Regions from separate parts of the Blastochloris tepida genome, predicted to be linked through region 1. Evidence: predicted binding sites of a transcription regulator. Region 1 holds the regulator's gene; each other region holds the start of a gene.

Region 1 (3,278 bases):
CCACGCGCCTTACAGAGGGCGTTGAGACTTGTGCCTCTGGCAACAAGCGCGGCTCGCACAGCTCGATACAGCTCCTCAGAGCCATCGATGGTCGCGCCGAATCTGTATTCGATCTGGTGCATAAGCGACGCTTATACACCTATTTTGGTGACATTCAATGCCTGCGACCGAAAACCCGGACGTGGTTGATACCCTGCGGCGGGTTATGGAGATCCGGAAGGTCAAGATGACCGCCCTCGCGGAGAGAGTCGGCATCCCATACCGCTCACTCCAGAATTATCTCTATAAGAAAAGTCCCCTTCCTCTAGATGTATTTATGAAGATATGCTCTTCTCTGGACATAACACCGGAGTGGGTTTTTTCTGGGCGATTTCATGTAGACACCCATGCACTTCGGGACGCGCTCCGAGAGGTTTTCGGTGACCTTCTCGAAGGCTTCTGGTTCGATGACAATGTGGAGCTAAAGTTTAATCCCTTACACAAGGCATCGGACATGGCTGAGGGGCCACGAACAGTCGGAACGCTCGCCGTTTTGCTCGCCGGGGCTTATGACGTCGCGCGCGAGGCGAGAGCGCTGCGGCCGGAGGATGATGACACCTGAACCGCTTTGGCGGGTTGGCCAATAGGTTGGCCAATCGTCTCGTTCGGAGCCGTCATGCGCCCCACTGTTGGCCAATAGTTCCGCAATATCGCGCGTATTTTCAATGCCCTAGCCTGAATTCATCGCTATCTGTCGGCACATTTCCGCCACAATTGATGGTTGGCGATTGGGAGCCCATCAATCCATTTAATTTCAATGCGTTAAGGCCTGTTCAGCGACAAATAGCGATGTTGGCCGGCGCCAAATAGCGGCGGCGCCTCCACCGCTACCGGTTCCAGGCGCCTTCTTCAGACGGATTTAACACCTTGCGGAACACACAATGAACGTATAGTGTCCGTTCATGATTTGTTTCTAGCCCGCGAAGCCCGATCCAAGGACGCGCCATGCTGACCCGCAAACAGTACGAACTGCTCAAATTCATTCACGAGCGGCTCACGGAAAGCGGGGTGCCGCCGTCCTTCGACGAGATGAAGGATGCGCTCGACCTCAAGTCGAAATCGGGCATCCACCGGCTTATCACCGCGCTGGAGGAGCGCGGCTTCATCCGCCGCCTGCCCAACCGGGCGCGCGCGCTGGAGGTCGTTCGCCTGCCGGACGCGGTCGGACAGGCGGCCATGCCGCGGCGCGGCTTCGCTCCGGGCGTGATCGAGGGCGGGCTCGGCAAGGTGCGCCCGGCCTCGGAGGACACCAGCGGCCGCACGGTGCCGATCCCGGTCATGGGCCGAATCGCCGCCGGCACGCCGATCTCGGCCATCCAGAACCGCAGCCACGTCATCAACATGCCGCCGGACATGCTGCCGGCCGGCGACCATTACGCGCTCGAAGTGCGCGGCGATTCGATGATCGACGCCGGCATCCTCGAAGGCGATCTGGTGGTGATCAAGAAGTCGGACACCGCAGACAATGGCGACATTGTCGTCGCCTTGATCGACGATGAGGAGGCAACGCTGAAGCGGCTGCGCCGCAAGGGCGCCTCGATCGCGCTGGAGGCCGCCAACCCCGCCTATGAGACGCGGATCTTCGGGCCGGACCGGGTGCGCATCCAGGGGCGGCTGGTCGGGCTGTTCCGGCGTTACTGAGCCGGCTAGATGTGGGCTTTCAGGAGGTTGTCCATTCGGCCCTGGCCGGGAACGCTGATGTCGCCAGACGTCAGTGATTCGCGGAGGACCGAATGGACACTCACAAGAATGCTCGCCTGACCCCGAAAGGTCGAGAGGTGATGGTGGGCGCCGTGGTGGATGGCGGACTGACCAATGCCGAGGCCGCGCGTCGCTACAACACCACGCCGAAGACGGTCGCCAAATGGGTCGGGCGCTTCCGCGCCGAGGGTGTCGATGGTTTGCGCGACCGCTCCTCCAGGCCGCTTTCATCGCCAGGCCAAACAGCGCCCGCCACGTGCGCTGCGGTCGAGGCGTTGCGCCGCCAGCGCTGCACCGGCAAGCAGATCGCGGCCGAGCTCGGCCTCTCGCCGGCCACCGTCAGCCGTATCCTGCGGCGGCGCGGCTTGAACAAGCTCAGCGCCCTGGAGCCGGCCGAACCGGTCCGGCGCTACGAACGCCAGCATCCCGGCGAGATCATTCACATCGACATCAAAAAGCTCGGCCGGTTCAACACGGTGGGCCACCGCATCACCGGCGATCGCAGCGGGCAAAGCAACAGCCGCGGGGTCGGCTGGGAGTGCCTGCATCTCGCCATCGACGATCATTCGCGGGTCGCCTACTCGGAAATCCTGCCCGACGAAAAGCGCCCGTCCTGTCTGCGCTTTCTGTTCAATGCACTGCGCTTCTTCAGGGCCCATGGCGTCAAGGTTCAGCGCGTGATGACCGACAACGGCGCCAGCTTCCGCTCCTTCCGCTATGCCAGGGCGCTGCGCCTACTCGAGATCAAGCACCTGCGCACCAAGCCGTATACGCCCAAGACCAACGGCAAGGCCGAGCGCTTCGTCCAAACGAGCTTGCGCGAATGGGCCTACGCCAAAGCTTATCTGCACTCCGATCAGCGCGCCGCAGAGCTGCCGATCTGGCTGCATCGCTACAATTGGCACAGGCCCCATGGTAGCTTGCAAGCCAAGACACCCATCAGCCGCCTCGGTCTGACCGAGGACAACCTGTTGAGGCTCCACAGCTAGAGCATTCTCCGCAAAAGTGGGTACCGGTTTTGCGAAAAACCCGAAGGGCCGCGTCAGCGAAAATGCGATAATCAAAAAGTTTGGAGCGTCCGTTTGATCCAATCAGATCGGCGGTCGCTCTAACGGGTCTCGGCCGACCTGCTGCACGTTCGGTCAGTCGGCCGTCTCCTCGTCCGGCGGCGGCTCAGATGCAGTGTCGCGCTGCGACGGCTTTGCGGACGGTTCGGGCGCGGCCTGCACCATCCAGGGCCGGGTGCGGGTGGCGTCGCGGGCCGGCTCGATCCGCCAGCCGTCGCCCGCGCGGGTGATGGCGAGGGCGCCGTTCGCGGCGCGTCGGGCGGGGTCGATCCGCATCGCGGCGCACGGCATCGGCGTGGCGTGGCGCGTCACCACCAGCGCCGCCTTCGCGCAGTCCTCCTCCAGCGCCGCGAGGGTCTTCGGCACGGCAATGGCGGTGCCGTCCGCGAGCTGTGCGACGCCCCCCTCCTTGTCGCAGGCGAAGCCGGCGGCGAGTTTGGGATCGGCCGGCAGCCGGTGGTCGCCATCGGC
Region 2 (3,278 bases), 470 kb from region 1:
GCACATAGATCGCGAAACGGTCGGGCTCGCCGGCCATCGGCCCGGCATTGCCCACCTTCATCCGCCCGGAGGCGAACACCTGCTCGACCGGTCTGGCGCGAATCTCCGCCGGCCGGGCGGGCTCGTCGCGGGTATCGACCAGCGGCCGCAGCGAGCGGTCGACCAGCACCACATGGCCGCCGCGCGCCGACACGGCGCGGGCCTGCTCGTCGAATGCCTGGAAATTCGCCTTCACCAGCGCCCGCGAGGCGGCCAGCACCTCGGCGGTCTCGCTGTGGCTGCGCAGATCGCGGTCCACCGCCTGCGCCAGCGTGTGTGCAACCTCGGACACGCGGCCGATCTCGGCCGTGTGCTCGACATCCGCCCAGCGCATGATGGTGTAGGCGCCGATCAGCACCAGCGGCGCCACCGAGGCCAGGATCAGGAACGCCAGCAGCCATGCCAGCGGCACGTCGCGCCTGGCGCGGGTTCGGCCGCCATCGACCGCGGCACCATGCGTGCCGATCCGGCCGGCGGCGCCGATTGTCACATCCGATTGTGCCGTCAAACGGCCAGCCCCTCCGAAAGCGATCCCTCTAACCAACGGCGGCGAAGGCCAACCGTTCGCCTGGATCGCGAATTTTCACGAAATCGATGGCCTTGCGAACCAGAATTCCCGACTCGCTCGGAATTCCCGATACGCCAGAACTCCGGACTTGCCAGAGTTCCAGACTTGCCAGAGTTCCAGACTTGCCAGAGTTCCAGATCTGCAACGCCCCGGCGCATCACGCTCCCAGGCCGGTGAACCCACGCGGCTTCCGGGGAAAACCCTGCGTGACCCCGGAAAAACGCCGGCGCCGAACATTCCGGTCCGAAACTGGAACCTTCGACACCCGGCCTGCGAAACGACGGCCCCGGAGAACGACGTCCCCAGAACGCCCCGGCCCGGACACCAGATTCCGCACCGCACCATTTCGTAGCTCGAAACCGGTCGCTCTCCAAGACGTCGGTGTGCCCCGACGGGGTCGACAGGCTTCACATTCTCGCAAGCATATGGCCGCACCAAGGCACCGCCGCCCGCGCCGCGCGGGGCAGATCCGCGGGCTGCGGCCGCCTCCGGACGGGGTCATACGGTTTCCGGCCGATCCCTCCGGGATGCCTGATACAGTTTCCGGCTGATCCCTTCGGGATACCGGAAACGGTCTCGCCGAAAACCCCGTTCCGCAAGAAAATTCCGCAAGAAACTCCCGACAACGGGATTTTCGGCGATCGAAACACGGCTCGAAGGCCTGATCAGCCGGAAACCGTATCATCCCCACACGCCGGCCGGCCTCAGAACGGGATCTCGTCGTCGAGGTCGCTGGAATACTTGCCGCCGCCGGAGGCCGGCGGACGGGCGCCGCCGCGCGCCGGCAGCGGGCTGCGCTGGCCGAAATCGCCGCCGGCATCGTCGATCTCGGCGCCGCCGCCGCTCCGCCCGTCGAGCAGCGTCAGTTCGCCGCGGAAGCGCTGCAGCACCACCTCGGTGATCCGCCGCTGCTGGCCGTCCTTGTCGGTGTATTCGCGGGTCTGGAGCTGCCCCTCGATATAGACCTTCGATCCCTTGCGCAGATACTGCTCGGCGACCCGACCGAGATTCTCGTTATAGATGACGATGTTGTGCCACTCGGTCTTTTCCTTCTTCTCGCCGGTGGCCTTGTCCGGCCAGCGCTCGGAGGTGGCGACGCTGAATTTCACCGCCTGCCCGCCGTTCGAGAAGCGCTGCACTTCCGGATCGCGCCCGAGATTGCCGACCAGGATCACCTTGTTGACGCTGCCCGCCATGGCTGCCCGCCTTTCCGTCTTGTCATGGTTGTCGCCGCCACCCTAGCCCAGCCGGCGCGCTGGCGCGCCCCCTGCCCGGGCCATGTCCACAAGCGACAATGTTCCGGTTACGTTCTTAGCGCAAACCGGCTCCCCTCACAATCGCCTTGCGCTCCCGCTCGTCCGGTCACCGCGATTGCGCCGGGCGGCCGTGCATCGCGGCACTGGCGTTTTCGAGCGCGGCGCCCTAGGTTATGGCCTCGTTTTGTTCTTGTCGAACCGCCGCCGGGCCCCCTCGGCCGCGTGCCGAGACCCCCGCATGACCTCGCCCCGCTCCAGACGCGACCGCTCCGAGAATGAACGCTCCAGAAATGATCGCGCCACCATCGACCCCGCCCGCACCATCTCGATCCGCGGCGCGCGCGAGCACAATCTGAAGGGCGTCGATCTCGACATCCCGCGCGACCGGCTGGTGGTGTTCACCGGCCTGTCCGGCTCGGGCAAGTCGTCGCTCGCCTTCGACACCATCTATGCCGAGGGCCAGCGCCGCTATGTCGAGAGCCTGTCGGCCTATGCCCGCCAGTTCCTCGACATGATGCAGAAGCCGGACGTCGACCAGATCGACGGCCTGTCGCCGGCCATCTCCATCGAGCAGAAGACGACGTCGAAGAACCCGCGCTCGACGGTGGGCACCGTCACCGAGATCTACGACTACATGCGCCTGCTGTGGGCGCGGGTCGGCACCCCCTACTCGCCCGCGACGGGTCTTCCGATCGAGAGCCAGACCGTGTCGCAGATGGTCGACCGCGTGCTGGAGCTCACCCCCGGCACAAGGCTCTATCTGCTGGCGCCCGTGGTGCGCGGCCGCAAGGGCGAGTACCGCAAGGAGCTCGCCGAGTTCCAGAAGAAGGGCTTCCAGCGCGTCAAGATCGACGGCGCGTTCTACGAGATCTCCGAGGCCCCGGCGCTCGACAAGAAGCTGAAGCACACCATCGAGGTGGTGGTGGACCGGCTGGTGGTGCGCCCCGACATTGCGACGCGGCTCGCCGACTCGCTGGAGACCGCGCTCAAGCTCGCCGACGGGCTGGCGATTATCGAGTTCGCCGATGCGCCGGCCTCTTCACCCCCCCCGGACAGGGGGAGGTCGACGCGCGACGCGCGGCGGGAGGGGGTCGACCCCACCCCGGATCGCCTGCGGCGATCCGACCCTCCCCTTGCAGGGGAGGGAGAAGAGCCCGCCCGCATCCTGTTCTCCGAAAAATTCGCCTGCCCGGTCTCCGGCTTCACCATTCCCGAGGTCGAGCCGCGGCTGTTCTCGTTCAACAATCCGTTCGGCGCCTGCCCGACCTGCGGCGGCATCGGCACCGAGCAGACCATCGACCCCAATCTGGTGGTGCCGGACACCGCGAAGAGCCTGCGCCAAGGCGCCATCGCGCCATGGTCGCGCTCCTCCAGCCCCTATTACGCCCAGACGCTGGATGCGCTGGCCCGCCACT
Region 3 (3,278 bases), 1.6 Mb from region 1:
GCGCGGCCTTTGGCCGCTTGGCCGGGATGACAACCCTCCCCCGCGTCATCCCGGGCAAGCAGCGAAGCTGCGAGACCCGGGATCGTCCGCAGAACAAAGACGAACGCCACAACGATCCCGGCTCGGCGCGACGCGCCGTCCGGGACGACAGCCCCTCACGATGACCGCGGCAGCTCCATGTCGAGGCTCACCCAGCCCTCCAGCGTGCGGCGGCGGATCAGTCGCAGGCCCTGGCCGCGATAGGCCGCGACCACCGCGCGGGCATGGCCGGGCAGAAGCCCCGACAGGATGACCCGCGCGCCGGGCGCCAAGAGCCGGCGGATCTGCGGCGCGAGCCCGATCAAGGGCCGCATCAGGATATTGGCGAACACCAGATCATAGGGGCCGGCATCCACCACGCCGGCGCGCGTCAGCGTGCCGGCCTGCAGCACCCGCACCCGATCGGCCGCCTTGTTGAAGCGGACATTGGCGCGGGCGGTGACCACGGCATCGCGATCGATGTCGGTGGCGACCACCGGCAGCCGCGCCGCCCGCGCCGCCGCCAGCGCCAGCACGCCGGTGCCGGTGCCGACATCGAGCGCCCGCAGAGTGGCCCCGCCGGCGCGCCGCGCCTTGTTCCACTGATCGAAGCCGATCAGGCAGCCACGCGTGGTGCCGTGGTGGCCGGTGCCGAAGGCCAGCGCCGCCTCGATCTCGATGCCCAGCGCATTGGCCGGCACGCGGTGGCGGTCGTGCGCGCCGTGCACCACCACGCGCCCCGCCTGCACCGGCTTCAGCCCGTCGAGCGAGGCGGCCACCCAGTCCTTGGGCGTGAGCGCCTCGAAGACGAGGGCAGCCGCGGCCTCCGCGCCGGCCGCCAGCGCCACGAGGTCACGCACCGCCGCCTCATCCGGCGGATCGGCGAAATAGGCCTCGACGCTCCAGCCGGACTCATCGGGCAATTCGAACGCCGCAACCGCGGTCTCGGCCGGATCGAAGCTCTCGCCGATCAGGTCGGCGACGCGGCGGGCATCCGCCTCGCTGGTGAGAAGCCGGGCAAGGGTGGAGGGGCTGACGGGCTGGAGACCTTCGCGCATGGGGAGCGTTTTCCGCAAAAGTGTGAAGCGGTTTTGCGACAGAAAACGCGACCAACCGGAAACCGGAGCGTTTTCCGCAAACCTGTGAAGCGAACCCCGGCTGATCGGCTCGAAGCGGCCTTCGGCCGGAAGCCGCCTCTTCCCTCTCCCCTTGTGGGAGAGGGTGGCGAGGCCGAGCAAGGCGAGGTCGAGCCGGGTGAGGGGTACATACGGCGTGTTCTGGAGAATGAACCCCTCACCCGCCTCGCGATCTTCAATCGCTCGGCACCCTCTCCCGCAAGGGGAGAGGGGAAGAAAGAGCCGGGCCAATCACCCGGAATCCGTTCAACGTGGTTCTGCGATGAAACCGCGGCCAAATCAAACTCTGCCTCGCCGCCCGGGTGGGCGCCGCTCTATACCCCCAACATACCCCCGGCCCTCGCCATTGCGCCCTGCCGGTGCCATTTTGTTCCCGAAAACAGAATCAGGCCGCCTGTCGCGGCCGGGAGACCGGATTGACCGACCATCGCGACCCGTCGCCTAGCGCCGCCCCGCCCGCCCCACGGCCGGGCGGGCTCGCCGCCCGCGCCGCGGCGCTGACGCAGCGTGCGCCGAGCTATCTCGACGGCCTCAACCCCGAGCAGCGCGGCGCGGTGGAGACGCTCGACGGCCCGGTGCTGGTGCTGGCCGGCGCCGGCACCGGCAAGACGCGGGTTCTCACCACCCGCATCGCCCACATCTTGGCCACCGGCCGCGCCTACCCCTCGCAGATCCTGGCCGTGACTTTCACCAACAAGGCGGCGCGCGAGATGAAGGAGCGCATCTCCGCCATGGTCGGCGAGGCGGTGGAGGGCATGCCCTGGCTCGGCACCTTCCACGCCATCGGCACCCGCATCCTGCGCCGCCACGCCGAGCTGGTGGGGCTGAAGCCCAATTTCACCATTCTCGACACCGACGACCAGATCCGGCTGATCAAGCAGATCCTGGCGGCCGAGAACATCGACGAGAAGCGCTGGCCGGCCCGCGCCCTGGCCGGGATGATCGACGGCTGGAAGAACCGCGGGCTCGCCCCCGAGCAGGTGCCGGCCGGCGAAGGCGCGGTGTTCGCGAACGGCCGCGGCGCCGCGCTCTACGCCATGTTCCAGCAGCGGCTGAAGACGCTGAACGCCACCGATTTCGGCGACCTGCTGCTGGAGCCGATCCGGCTGTTCCGCGCCCACCCCGACGTACTCGCCGACTATCAGCGGCGCTTCCGCTACATGCTGGTCGACGAGTACCAGGACACCAACGTGGCGCAGTATCTGTGGCTGCGCCTGCTGGCGCTCGAGGCCAAGAACATCTGCTGCGTCGGCGACGACGACCAGTCGATCTATGGCTGGCGCGGCGCCGAGGTCGACAACATCCTGCGCTTCGAGCACGACTTTCCCGGCGCCGCGGTGATCCGCCTCGAGCGAAACTACCGCTCGACCGGCCACATCCTGGCGGCGGCCTCCCACCTCATCGCCCACAATGAGGGCCGGCTCGGCAAGACGCTGTTCACCGACGACGCGCCGGGCGAGAAGCCAACCGTCACCTCCACCTGGGATTCGGAGGAGGAGGCGCGCGCGGTCGGCGAGGAGATCGAGGCGCTGCAGCGCACTGGCCTGACGCTCGACGAGATCGCCATTCTGGTGCGCGCCTCGTTCCAGATGCGCGAGTTCGAGGATCGGTTCGTCACGCTCGGCCTGCCCTATCGCGTCATCGGCGGCCCGCGCTTCTATGAGCGCGCCGAAATTCGCGACGCGCTCGCCTATTTCCGCTGCGTGGTGCAGCCGGCCGACGATCTGGCGTTCGAGCGCATCGTCAACGTGCCCAAGCGCGGCCTGGGCGACGCCGCGCTCAAGCTGCTCCACGACCATGCCCGCGCCGCCGAGATTCCGCTGATCGCCGCCGCCCAGGACCTCATCGACACCGACGGCTTCAAGCCCAAGCAGCGCCTGGCGCTGCGCGAACTGTTGCAGAGCTTCGCGCGCTGGCGCGGCGAGCTCGACGCCAAGCCGCACACCGAGCTGGCCGAGATCATCCTCGACGAGTCGGGCTACACCGGCATGTGGCAGCAGGACCGCTCGCCCGAGGCCGCGGGCCGGCTGGAGAATCTGAAGGAGTTGGTGCGCTCGATGCAGGATTACGCCGGGCTGCCGGCGTTCCTGGAGCACGTGTCGCTGGTGATGGAGAGCGACCGCG

Evidence for each region. Region 1 encodes LexA, which represses DNA repair genes until DNA is damaged. Its sites were predicted from a motif close to TGTTCNNNNTGTGTTCNG; they were not measured.
Region 2: uvrA (excinuclease ABC subunit UvrA) is a predicted target of LexA. The motif match lies at 1,903-1,920, and genes of this name have one in related genera.
Region 3: BLTE_RS00330 (ATP-dependent helicase) is a predicted target of LexA. The motif match lies at 1,512-1,529, and genes of this name have one in related genera.

What each region holds. Positions count from the first base shown of each region.
Region 1 covers NZ_AP018907.1:1,719,151-1,722,428, forward strand. Annotated here, with positions in the region: gene BLTE_RS07935 (helix-turn-helix domain-containing protein) at 158-601, shown strand; gene lexA (transcriptional repressor LexA) at 985-1,680, shown strand; gene BLTE_RS07945 (IS481 family transposase) at 1,773-2,729, shown strand; gene BLTE_RS07950 (ComEC/Rec2 family competence protein) at 2,883-3,278, opposite strand, start outside.
Region 2 covers NZ_AP018907.1:1,249,306-1,252,583, reverse strand. Annotated here, with positions in the region: gene BLTE_RS05830 (sensor histidine kinase) at 1-529, opposite strand, end outside; gene ssb (single-stranded DNA-binding protein) at 1,312-1,803, opposite strand; gene uvrA (excinuclease ABC subunit UvrA) at 2,102-3,278, shown strand, end outside.
Region 3 covers NZ_AP018907.1:80,655-83,932, reverse strand. Annotated here, with positions in the region: gene BLTE_RS00335 (50S ribosomal protein L11 methyltransferase) at 156-1,076, opposite strand; gene BLTE_RS00330 (ATP-dependent helicase) at 1,571-3,278, shown strand, end outside.